Regions from separate parts of the Bacillus nitroreducens genome, predicted to be linked through region 1. Evidence: riboswitches for the same ligand, from Rfam matches in the RefSeq annotation. Region 1 holds a riboswitch; the other holds the start of a gene.
The links. Region 1 has a riboswitch for cyclic di-GMP ahead of ACWPVE_RS11175 (EAL domain-containing protein). Riboswitches for the same ligand answer to the same signal wherever they lie in the genome.
Positions count from the first base shown of each region.

Region 1 (5,287 bases):
ATTTCATTAATAAAACTAAAATCTATTATACTAACTATCCTTTTAAGGATATGATTTTCCGGAATTTTATCGTATAATACAGAATGAAAGCTATATTGCTTTGGCACTAGTCGAAGCATATGAAAAACCCCCTATGGTTTGGTGTCTAGTCAACATCCATTATACCATTTAGGGGGTTTTTCATGTTTGGAAAACCGAATGACTTTCAACTTTTTATAAAAAGCTGATTTAACTAAAAATTTTATGACTTTTTCAGTGGTCTCGAACCGTCCCCCTGTTTCATGCCCTAAATACCAAATTCAATGAAATCCCCAAAATCCTCGCTGCTTGACGCATTGAGATTCCCCTTATTTCTTTGACCTTCTGTAGAATTAGCTTTCTTTGTTCCTTTGGTAAACTTTTAACGTGTGGAATTTCCAAGTTCCCTAGTAATTCCTTTATTTTCAGCCTAGCTTCTTCATCTGTTAATCGCACGTCAGCCTCCGTTACTCCTAAGCATTCATCATTATTAGGCGTTTCATTAAAATCTCTAAATTGCTTCTGAGCCAATTTAAGATCTGGTTCAAACATTTTTAATAGAAATTGATCATCTAGTAACCCCTTAGGATAAATGCCTTGACCATAGTACCCACCACAGCTGCTCCACTTCCATTCATCTGGTCGATTTACCATCCCCGCTTTTACAGGGTTTTGGTGAATATACCTCACCACTGTTAATAAATAGGATCGCTTTTCAACAACTTCACTTCTGAACCGATCTTGAAAGAGGTGCCCTGTTGTTCTGTATTTCCCATTGTAATAACCCGCATAGCTCACACCCATTCGTTGCATCGTGGTTGAAATACTTTCGTCCCCTTCCTTCACTAATAGGTGAACGTGATTACTCATCAAACACCACGCATAAAATCTCATATTGAGTTTGAATTTATACTTTTTTAGAATATCTAAGAATAATCGCCTATCCTCATCGTCATGAAAAATCTCTTGCCGATTTGCGCCCCTCCACATCACATGATAGACGCCAGTTTTACTTATCACCCTTGCCATACGAGGCATTTTAACACCACCACACTTTCTTGTTTTACGTCATTGGACGGTTTTCTCCAAACCAAAAAATTTCCTTATACTACTTGCTTTAATTGGGATTTATCTTGTTTGATTGAGGTTTTAAATGATGAGAAAAAAATAGCGAAGTATTATTAAAAAATTGACCAGGTATGCTATTTATATCTTTGAAGGTTAGATACATCGGGACTGATTATCAAATGAATGATATAACAAATGAATTTGGGTGTTTGATAAATGAGTGGATGAATAAAGGAGCAACAACTGTGGTTTGCAAATTGCGAGGTTACTAGTGTCAAATACTTATTCTATATATTGGTTGATATTCCTTCTATTCAAAAGAAAAAGTTTTAAACAAAATGCGATTCACAAAATAAAGATATCGATTGATGCAGAAAAAAATAAATTTCTGGTAGAAAATAGGAGAACATCAGAACCGTCCCTTTGTTTCACTTTATTTCACTTCGTTCATGATGGTTTGACCATTGGAAAAAAATAGGCGAACGGCAGAACCGTCCCCCTGTTTCAACCTATTTTTTTGCGTTGTGATACTTGGTAGTTGTGCAGTGATACGTTTAGTCGTTTGATGTCATTTACGGATAGGTCGACGAACTGAACTCCGTAAGTTACGGATTTACCTTTGATATGATCTTCTCTTCTAATTATTTTTCCTTTAAGCTCAAACTCTTCACCTTGGAAAATAAAGTGCATTTTTATAAGAATATTAGATTTAATCGGAAATTCGTAAGGTGAATGGAATTTTAGTCCACCTATACTTATATCATTAATGATTCCATTAAACGTTTTATTCTTTAGAGCACTTAATGAATGATTTCCAAAATCTACGAGGGTAAAAGTGCTCTCTATTCCAGGTAACACAATTCTAAAGGTATTTCTTTTATCTACTGGCATGAATTTTTTTATTTTCTTTAACTGACTTTTTAATGATTTATTAGTATTATGTAATGACTTTATTAGCACACTTTGTTTTACTAATCTACGTTCATTACGAATAAATAGTAATAGCAGACAAACTACTATGATAGCCTGTGACAATAATATATAGTTCAAATTTTTTCACCCCACTAAATAACAAAAAGGGACTTTGGTCTTCCCAGGACATAACCTTGTCCAAATTTAACTCCGATGGATTTTGCAATAGCTAGATCCATTTCGGTTTCAAGTCCTTCTAACACTAAATTGATATGATGCGTATTCGTGTAACTTATGATGGATTTAATTATTTTTTTTTTTAGGTTCCTTATATAAGTTATACGAAAAATATTTATCCAGCTTAATAAAATCTGGGTCTAACTCTATTATTGATTTTAGATTAGAGTTTCCCTTCCCTACATCATCAATAGCAAATTTAATACCACCCGATTTTAATTTATCAATAGTCTTGAGTAAACGAGAATAATCGGTAATTGCTTCCATTTCGCTAATTTCAAAGATGATTTCTTGACTAAAATAGTTGTTTTCGGTGATAATTTTCTTTATAAAGGGCAGAAAGTTTTTGTTTGTAAGCGTAGATGGAAATACATTTAAAAACAAATAACCGTCCTTTTTTGAAAAACCTGCTGAATGGTAGGTAAGAGCAGCTTTATGGATAGACCGCGAATCTAATTCATAGAGCTGTTTTTCTGTTTTGGCAAGATTAAACGTTTCTTCTGGATTCACATAATGCGAGGTTCTCAGGAGTCCTTCATAGCCTATCCTTGTCCATGTCTCTATATCAATAATAGGCTGGAAAAAGTGTGAGAATAATTCGTTTTGGATTAAACTTCGAATCACTTTTAGTAATCACCCCTTTCTTTTTCAAATAAAAAAGATGACTACACCGAAATAAACGGGAGTCATCTTCACTCCACTACTTTCGGCAACCCGACTGCCATAGCAATTTTGCTTTAGGCTCGTGGCTTTGCGTCCTTATCTTTCGACAAGTTTGCCATTTATCGAGATAGCTTTAATAGTTATAGTACTTTTTCCTTTTTCTAGGATAAGACAAAAGTAGTACAACTTCAACAATTTTTGACATAAAAAATTAAAACACCACAAATTGCCACCTTGAAAATGTTGAATTTTGTCGAATTATGTGCGTGGAGTTCGACACATAACAACAATAGGCCGCATTATCCATATAAAATATACTGCTAGGAGTTTGACAAAGGCTATTCACCATCATCTATTCTATTTATAAAAATAGGATTTTTTGTCTGAAACTCAATTTACTTGTGGTCCAGTTCTAGATGTGGTGTATTATTAATCATATAGAATTATAGGAAAAAATAAGGGAACGCCAGAACCGTCCTCGTGTTCCAAAGTAAGGAGGTATTGCTAATTATGCAATCAATTGAGATTCATATGTTACCTAATAACGAGAGTAAAAATATAGAAGAGATGGAGCACATTGCAAGCATCGTTAACCGTGTCTACGAAACAGCTGAGGGAGGTCTTTGGATACCTGGGGCATTCCGCACGTCAGCAACGGAAGTGGCAGAGTTAACAAAAAGCGGTGAAATTGCCGTTGCTCAATCAATGGGGAAAATTGTCGGGTGTGTCCGTGTTCATCAAATTGACCAGGAAACAGGAGAATTTGGAATGCTAGCGGTAGATGAAAAACACCAAGGGTCTGGTATAGGAAGAGAGTTAATCCGCTTTGCTGAGCAAAAATGCAACGCAGAAAAACTCCGCAAAATGCAGCTTGAATTATTAGTACCCCAGGAAGGTTCTCATCCAGACAAAGTAAAATTGGAAAAATGGTATACTCGCATCGGCTATCAACCAATTCGCACAGAATCCATAGATACATCATTCCCAAGACTGGCGCAAATGCTCGCAATCCCCTGCAAATTTATCATCTTCCAGAAAGAATTAAAGTAGAACGAGTAGAACGAGGGGACGGTTCTCGTGTTCACCTAAATAATTCCAATAAGTCTACCAGCCTACTATTTTCCATAATATTTCCGTAAAACAGTGCTCGCTATGATCAAAATATAAATTAAGATTATAACGTTGGTGGGATGGGTAAAATTAGGGGAACAGTATAGCTGTCCCCTTGTTTCATGGGAAAATATAGGCGAACAACAGAACCGTCCCACTGTTTCATGGGAAAATATAGGCGAACGGCAGAACCGTCCACTGTTTCATGGAAAAACCTAAGCGAACAACAGAACCGTCCCTCTGTCTCATGGAAAAAACTAGGAGAACAGTAGAAACGTCCCTCTGTTTCATGGAAAAAACTAGGCGAACGGCAGAACCGTCCCACTGTTTCATGGAAAAAACTAGGAGAACAACAGAACCGTCCCACTGTTTCACCACTGTTTCACTCAGGGACTCGTTTGATTCTTGGGTCGGTGAAGAGGTCGGTTTCGTCTGTGCTTTTGGTTGAGAATTCGGAGACGACTGCCCCTTCGCTGCCTGCTTTAAACCAGTGGAGGGTGTTTGGATAGATGGTGTGTTGCTCGCCTGGACGTAGCATGATTTCGTGAAAGACTGTATAGTATTCCTCATCTCCAGCTGGTGGGTTCATTTTACGATTTTTGGTTTCTTCTCCTTCTACATAGAGGTAGACGGTTCCGTATCGGCATCGAAAGGTTTCTTCTTTGCCGTCGTCGAAGTCTCTTTTTGGATGTTTATGCTCTGGACAGGTTTGGTATGGGAGTAAGACCAATTCCTTTGCACAGACGAGGTCCGTATTGACATAGGTGACCAATTGTAGACCTGTGTCCTCGACTTTTCCTAATCCAAAATCTGCTACTTCCATATTTTCTTTCTCTTCTTCGGTTAAAGTGATATTGGCTTTATCAAACAACTCTAATGCCCGTGCTCTGATGCTTTCATATTTTTGATGTTCCAATCTTCATAACCTCCTTACTTCACTACTTTCTCCGTCTTTTTATTCGAAAAGATTTCCATCGCTCTTTGTAGATCCTGTTTCATGGCGTCCTTTGCAATCGCCACGAAATCATGATAAAAAAGGTCTTTGTTTTTCTTGATATAGTCTTTTACAGCATTCGCACCTGCGTTTGCGGCATAACTATAGTAATTTATTTTCCTTACTCCTGAATGGATGACAGCTTTATATTCTTGTTCGCTTAATCCAGAACCACCGTGCATGACGATTGGAATTTTAGTATTTTCAGAGATTCGTTGCAATCGTTCGAAATCTAACTGGGGTTCTTTTATATAGATCCCGTGCACGGTTCCAAAAGACGCCGCT
Region 1 is NZ_CAXHYI020000003.1:1,525,360-1,530,646, reverse strand. It holds partial or broken gene ACWPVE_RS11190 (IS1182 family transposase) at 1-119, opposite strand, end outside; gene ACWPVE_RS11185 (REP-associated tyrosine transposase) at 280-1,056, opposite strand; gene ACWPVE_RS11180 (PilZ domain-containing protein) at 1,591-2,136, opposite strand; partial or broken gene ACWPVE_RS11175 (EAL domain-containing protein) at 2,151-2,859, opposite strand; cyclic di-GMP riboswitch class I at 2,941-3,025, opposite strand; gene ACWPVE_RS11170 (GNAT family N-acetyltransferase) at 3,409-3,948, shown strand; gene ACWPVE_RS11165 (D-lyxose/D-mannose family sugar isomerase) at 4,391-4,831, opposite strand; gene ACWPVE_RS11160 (class II fructose-bisphosphate aldolase) at 4,939-5,287, opposite strand, start outside.

Region 2 (5,287 bases), 900 kb from region 1:
ATCCATCCAATATTAAGTAATGTAGCCAATACGATAAAGACCGTCCCTAGTTCTCCCAAAAAGAATGGTAACGGAAAAAGACAGATAACCCAGAATAGAAAATGTTTTTTGGTTACCTCAAATCCACGAACAACTGGAAGCATCGCAACCCCCGCAGCTTTATACTCATCATACTTTCTCATGGCAATGGCGTACGTATGTGGCATTTGAAAGACAAACAAAATTAAAAAGAGCACGATGGGAACTTTATGATCGATAGGTGCAACAGCAGCCCATCCCATTAATGGTGAAACGGCGCCTGATACACTACCAATCACTGTGTTGCTGACAAATTTGCGCTTTGACCACATCGTGTATAACACAACATACGTAAACCAACCGATGAATGTATAAAAGACAGCTTCAAATGTTGTAAACAACAAGAATAGGAATCCTAAAATGGTACAGGTGATTCCTAAAAACAACACAAATTTCATAGAAAAATGACCTGTTACAGTTGGACGTTTTTTCGTCCGTTCCATAACCGTATCAATATCTACATCGTACCAGTTATTAATTATAAGAGCTCCCGCTATAACTAGCGTACTGCCCAACATTGTATATACAAACAATCCCACATTTTCCTGAAACGATGCACCCGAAAAATAAATAGCTAACCAAAATCCTGAAAACACGGGTAGAACATTTGCAAGTAATACTCCTGCCTTAAATAGGGACTTAAGATCAGCTATGAGGGACGTTTTTTGTAGATGTAATTCTGCTTTCATTCGAATCCTCTTTCCTGCTTTAGTTACAAGAACAAAATGTATCAAATATACTATACCATTTTTCTAGCTAATAGGATAAGGAAACCACTTTTTAACCTACTTTATTCACAATATAGTAATAATTTAACAATATCTTTTTTATAAAATCCGAAACCAATCCCCGCTTACAACGTATATAAGGTACAAGGTTAGGAAGGTGGTTTACAAGAGATTTCCCATTAAAAATAAGGTATAATATAAAATAATAATTAATGGAGGTACACAGTTTTATGAAAAAGATTTTTGCAGCATTACTTGCTCTAACGCTCATTCTTTCCCCCCTTGGGAACTTTGTTTTTCAAGACAACACAACAACCGTTGAAGCACGAGGGTACAAGTCAGGTAAAAAAGGATTCAACAGTAATATAGGAAATAAAAATAAATCAAACTTCCAGCAGCAGCAGAAAAAAGAGGACACTAATGTGACAAACAAGTCCACTACGAATACAACTCCTAAGGGTGGTCTTATGTCTGGTGGTTTAATGAAAGGTCTTATGCTAGGTGGACTGGCAGGTTTCCTATTCGGTGGCCTTTTAGGCGGAATGGGTATGCTTGGTTCTTTCTTAGGACTAATGATTAACATTCTTGCTATATACGTTCTAATTGCTGTAATCCGTAAAATTTTTGTAATGATTAAAGACCGTAAGAAAAAAGAGGCCGACCCATGGCAACGCTAATTCTGTCTGAGCAAGAAATAATTAATGCAGTATGTGTGTATACAGGCTTAAAAAAGCAAGTTAAGCCTGAAGAAGTTGAGGTAGAGCTCATGTATGATGATGATTATGGCTTCTCAGCAGAGGTGTATGTGAACGATCGGAAACAAGTCCTAATCATGGCGAACTTGATTGAAGCTATTCGTCTATGGCTTGGGGAATTCCTTAACCGAGATCCTTATGCAGGAATCAAGCTTATCTTAGACGACGAGGAAGGCATCATTGCACACATTAACGAGTAACGGTTTTAAGAGAATTAAAGCTCATCCAAATGGATGAGCTTTTTTCACTTTGCCACAACAATCTTGTTTTTGCCGCTTTCTTTTGCCACATAAAGCGCCTGGTCTGCTGCTTTTTTTATTGAATCTACTGTGTTTCCATTATATGGATAGACCCCAACTCCAGCACTTATCGAAACTTTTATACTTTCACCTTCAATATTAACAGGATGTTCATTATAATACTTTTTTAGGGTTGAGTATATTTCATCTACGCACGTATCTATCTGCGTCTTAATCAAAATCATGAACTCGTCACCCGCATAACGATAGCCCTCAATCTTATCATTACAAATCGTTTTTATTCCGTCAGCTAGTACCTTCAAATATAAATCTCCGACATCATGTCCGAAGCGATCATTTACCTGTTTCAAATCATCAGAATCGAGCATCATGACTGTAATTTCTTTATTTCCACCCTGAATCAACTCTGCTAAATCTTCATGGAAAGCACGGTGATTTTTTAATCCAGTTAGTTCATCGGTTCGAGACATGATGTAAATTTTCTCATATAAGCGTGCTGTTTGAATTGAGTTGATTACCTGTGCACCGATCATTTGTAAAAGCTCCTCATGCTCCTTCCGATACGCAAAATCCTTAAAGCTCTGGGTTGAGATGACACCTTTTACTTGATCATCGATGATAACAGGTACAAAAAGACAGGAGCTCGTATCTTCATCTCCGTCTCCCATTTTCGTATTATATTCAACGTTCTGATTCAGGTTTTTGAGATGTATGATTTCTCTGGTTTTAATGACTTTTGACGTGTAGTTCTCACCAAAATCTACGATACTTGGAGGTGCTGGTACGCCATTATCCATTATAAAAATAAATCGAATATGTGCATCACCAGGATTATGTAAGGCTATATAAAATGCATCAGTTGGCATAACACGTGAAACCATCTCATAGGACTTTTGAAGAAGAACACTTTCATCAAGTGTTTTACTGCAGATTTGAGCAAAATCATGAAGGATACGGTAATGTTTGTTCATCCAAGACATATTTTCCATTTGTACGTTCATTTGTTGGAGTTGAAATATAAGCGCATTCAAAACTTCTTTTTCCTTTTGGTCTTTACAAGAAGCAATAAAATAATCGCGAATCTCATTAGATATTAGATCTTTCTCAGAACCTACCATTTCAATAAGCTCACTCAGTTTTTTCAATATGTTCAGATTCTGGATTGTCTTTTCCATTTAATCACTTCCAAAAATCTATTAATATAGTAGAAACCAATCAGCAATAGGTAAAAAAAAATGATTAATCAATAACCGATTAATCAACGTACATACGATACGAGTTATACTCGGCAACTGGCTGGCATGTCCTGATTTATTAATGGACTTAGCCCCTATAGTTTTGCGTCTTCATCTTTCAATGAATTTGCCCTTACTTTATTAAATTATCCAACTAAAGGAAAAATTTTAAATTATACCATAATTATATTTGTATTTATCTTATTGGTCAATGAGATTAACCTAATAAATTGCTAAAATTGTGAATTATTTCCTATTTCTATTGTCCTATAAACTTAAACCAGATTCAACTACAATTTTTATAGTTTGACAAGCCATGAATGTTATTGAATTTCTCGCCGATTCGTGTATAATTATGCCGGATTGCACTAAAACTCTACCTTAATAGAAAGAAGGGGGTTACTTATGAACAGTACACCTATTATCCAATTTAAAAATGTAACTAAGCAATACGACAATGACCCCGCTGTCCTTGACAATGTTAGCTTTGAAATAGAAAGAGGAAAATTTTATACCCTTCTAGGTCCTTCTGGATGTGGAAAGACAACGATTCTACGTTTAATTGCAGGATTTATCGAACCATCTGAGGGCGAGGTTTTTTTTAATGGAAAAAAAGTAAATACAACTCCTGCCAATAAGCGTCAAGTAAATACAGTATTTCAAGATTATGCCTTGTTTCCACATCTTAATGTGTATGAAAACGTTGCTTTTGGTTTACGTATAAAAAAGATGAAGCAATCTGAAATTGATAAAAAAGTGAAAGAAGCCTTAAGTTTCGTCAATCTTAGTGGCTATGAAAATCGCGAAATAAAAGAAATGTCTGGTGGTCAAAGACAACGTGTTGCAATTGCACGTGCGATTGTAAATGAACCAGAAATTATTTTACTGGATGAACCATTATCTGCACTTGATTTAAAGCTACGTACCGAAATGCAGTATGAACTTCGCGACCTTCAGAAGCGCTTGGGCATTACCTTCATCTTCGTTACACATGACCAAGAAGAAGCACTTGCAATGTCTGATGAGATTTTTGTCCTAAATGAAGGAAAAATTCAGCAAAGTGGTACCCCAATTGATATATATGACGAACCAATTAACCGCTTTGTTGCAGACTTTATTGGAGAATCCAATATCGTGAAAGGGAAAATGCATCGAGATTTTCTCGTTGAATTCGTTGGAAAAACATTTGAGTGTGTAGACCAAGGTTTTTCTGAAAATGAACCGGTTGAGATTGTCATTCGCCCAGAGGATTTACAAATCACTTCTGTTGAAAAAGGAAAACTACGTGTGGTCGTGGATTCTCAGTTATTCAGAGGCGTTCATTATGAAATTTGTGGCTTTGATAAGGACGGGAATGAGTGGCTTGTTCATTCTACGAAAAAGGCAAAAGTCGGCGATGAAATTGGTCTTTATTTTGATCCAGAAGCTATTCATGTTATGGGTATTGGTGAAACAGAAGAAGAGTATGATCGTCGATTAGAAGCATACGTGGACGGGGAAAGCCATGGAAAATAAGCTCACTCGTAACCTTTATGTCATCCCTTACGCTTTATGGATTCTGCTATTTGTCATTGCACCCATTACACTTATTCTCTATTATTCATTTTTTGATATAGAGGGTAATTTGTCATTAGTTAATTACAAAACGTTTTTTACACCTATTTACCTAAAAATGACACTGAGCTCTTTTTGGTATGCATTTTTAATTACAGCTGTGACGTTATTGGTCGCATACCCTACTGCTTACTTGATTACAAGAACGAAGCATAAGCATTTTTGGTTGCTGTTAATTATTGCTCCTTCTTGGATGAATCTTCTCTTAAAAGCTTATGCCTTTATCGGTATATTTGGGGCACACGGAACTGCCAACGCATTACTTGAAGTGTTTGGTATAGGCTCAAAACAATTACTATTTACAGACTTTAGTTTCGTGTTTGTATCAGTTTATATTTTTATACCATTCATGATTTTACCAATTTTTAATTCATTAAATGAGTTAAACCCTAGTTTACTTGATGCGGCAAGAGATCTTGGTGCATCAAAATGGACAACCTTTCGTCGTGTCGTATTTCCCCTAACCATTCAAGGGGTAAAATCAGGTTGTCAAATCGTATTTATTCCTGCTCTATCTTTGTTTATGTTAACTCGATTAATTGCAGGTAACAAAGTTATTACACTTGGTACTGCTATTGAACAGCAGTTTCTCGTGACACAGGATTGGGGCATGGGTT
Region 2 is NZ_CAXHYI020000003.1:623,437-628,723, forward strand. It holds gene cyoE (heme o synthase) at 1-767, opposite strand, end outside; gene ACWPVE_RS06775 (hypothetical protein) at 1,037-1,483, shown strand; gene ACWPVE_RS06780 (YxcD family protein) at 1,471-1,761, shown strand; gene ACWPVE_RS06785 (sensor domain-containing diguanylate cyclase) at 1,806-2,996, opposite strand; cyclic di-GMP riboswitch class I at 3,106-3,198, opposite strand; gene ACWPVE_RS06790 (ABC transporter ATP-binding protein) at 3,462-4,571, shown strand; gene ACWPVE_RS06795 (ABC transporter permease) at 4,561-5,287, shown strand, end outside.
Region 2: it holds a riboswitch for cyclic di-GMP, as region 1 does, so the genes downstream of both, ACWPVE_RS06785 (sensor domain-containing diguanylate cyclase) here and ACWPVE_RS11175 (EAL domain-containing protein) in region 1, are expected to answer to the same signal.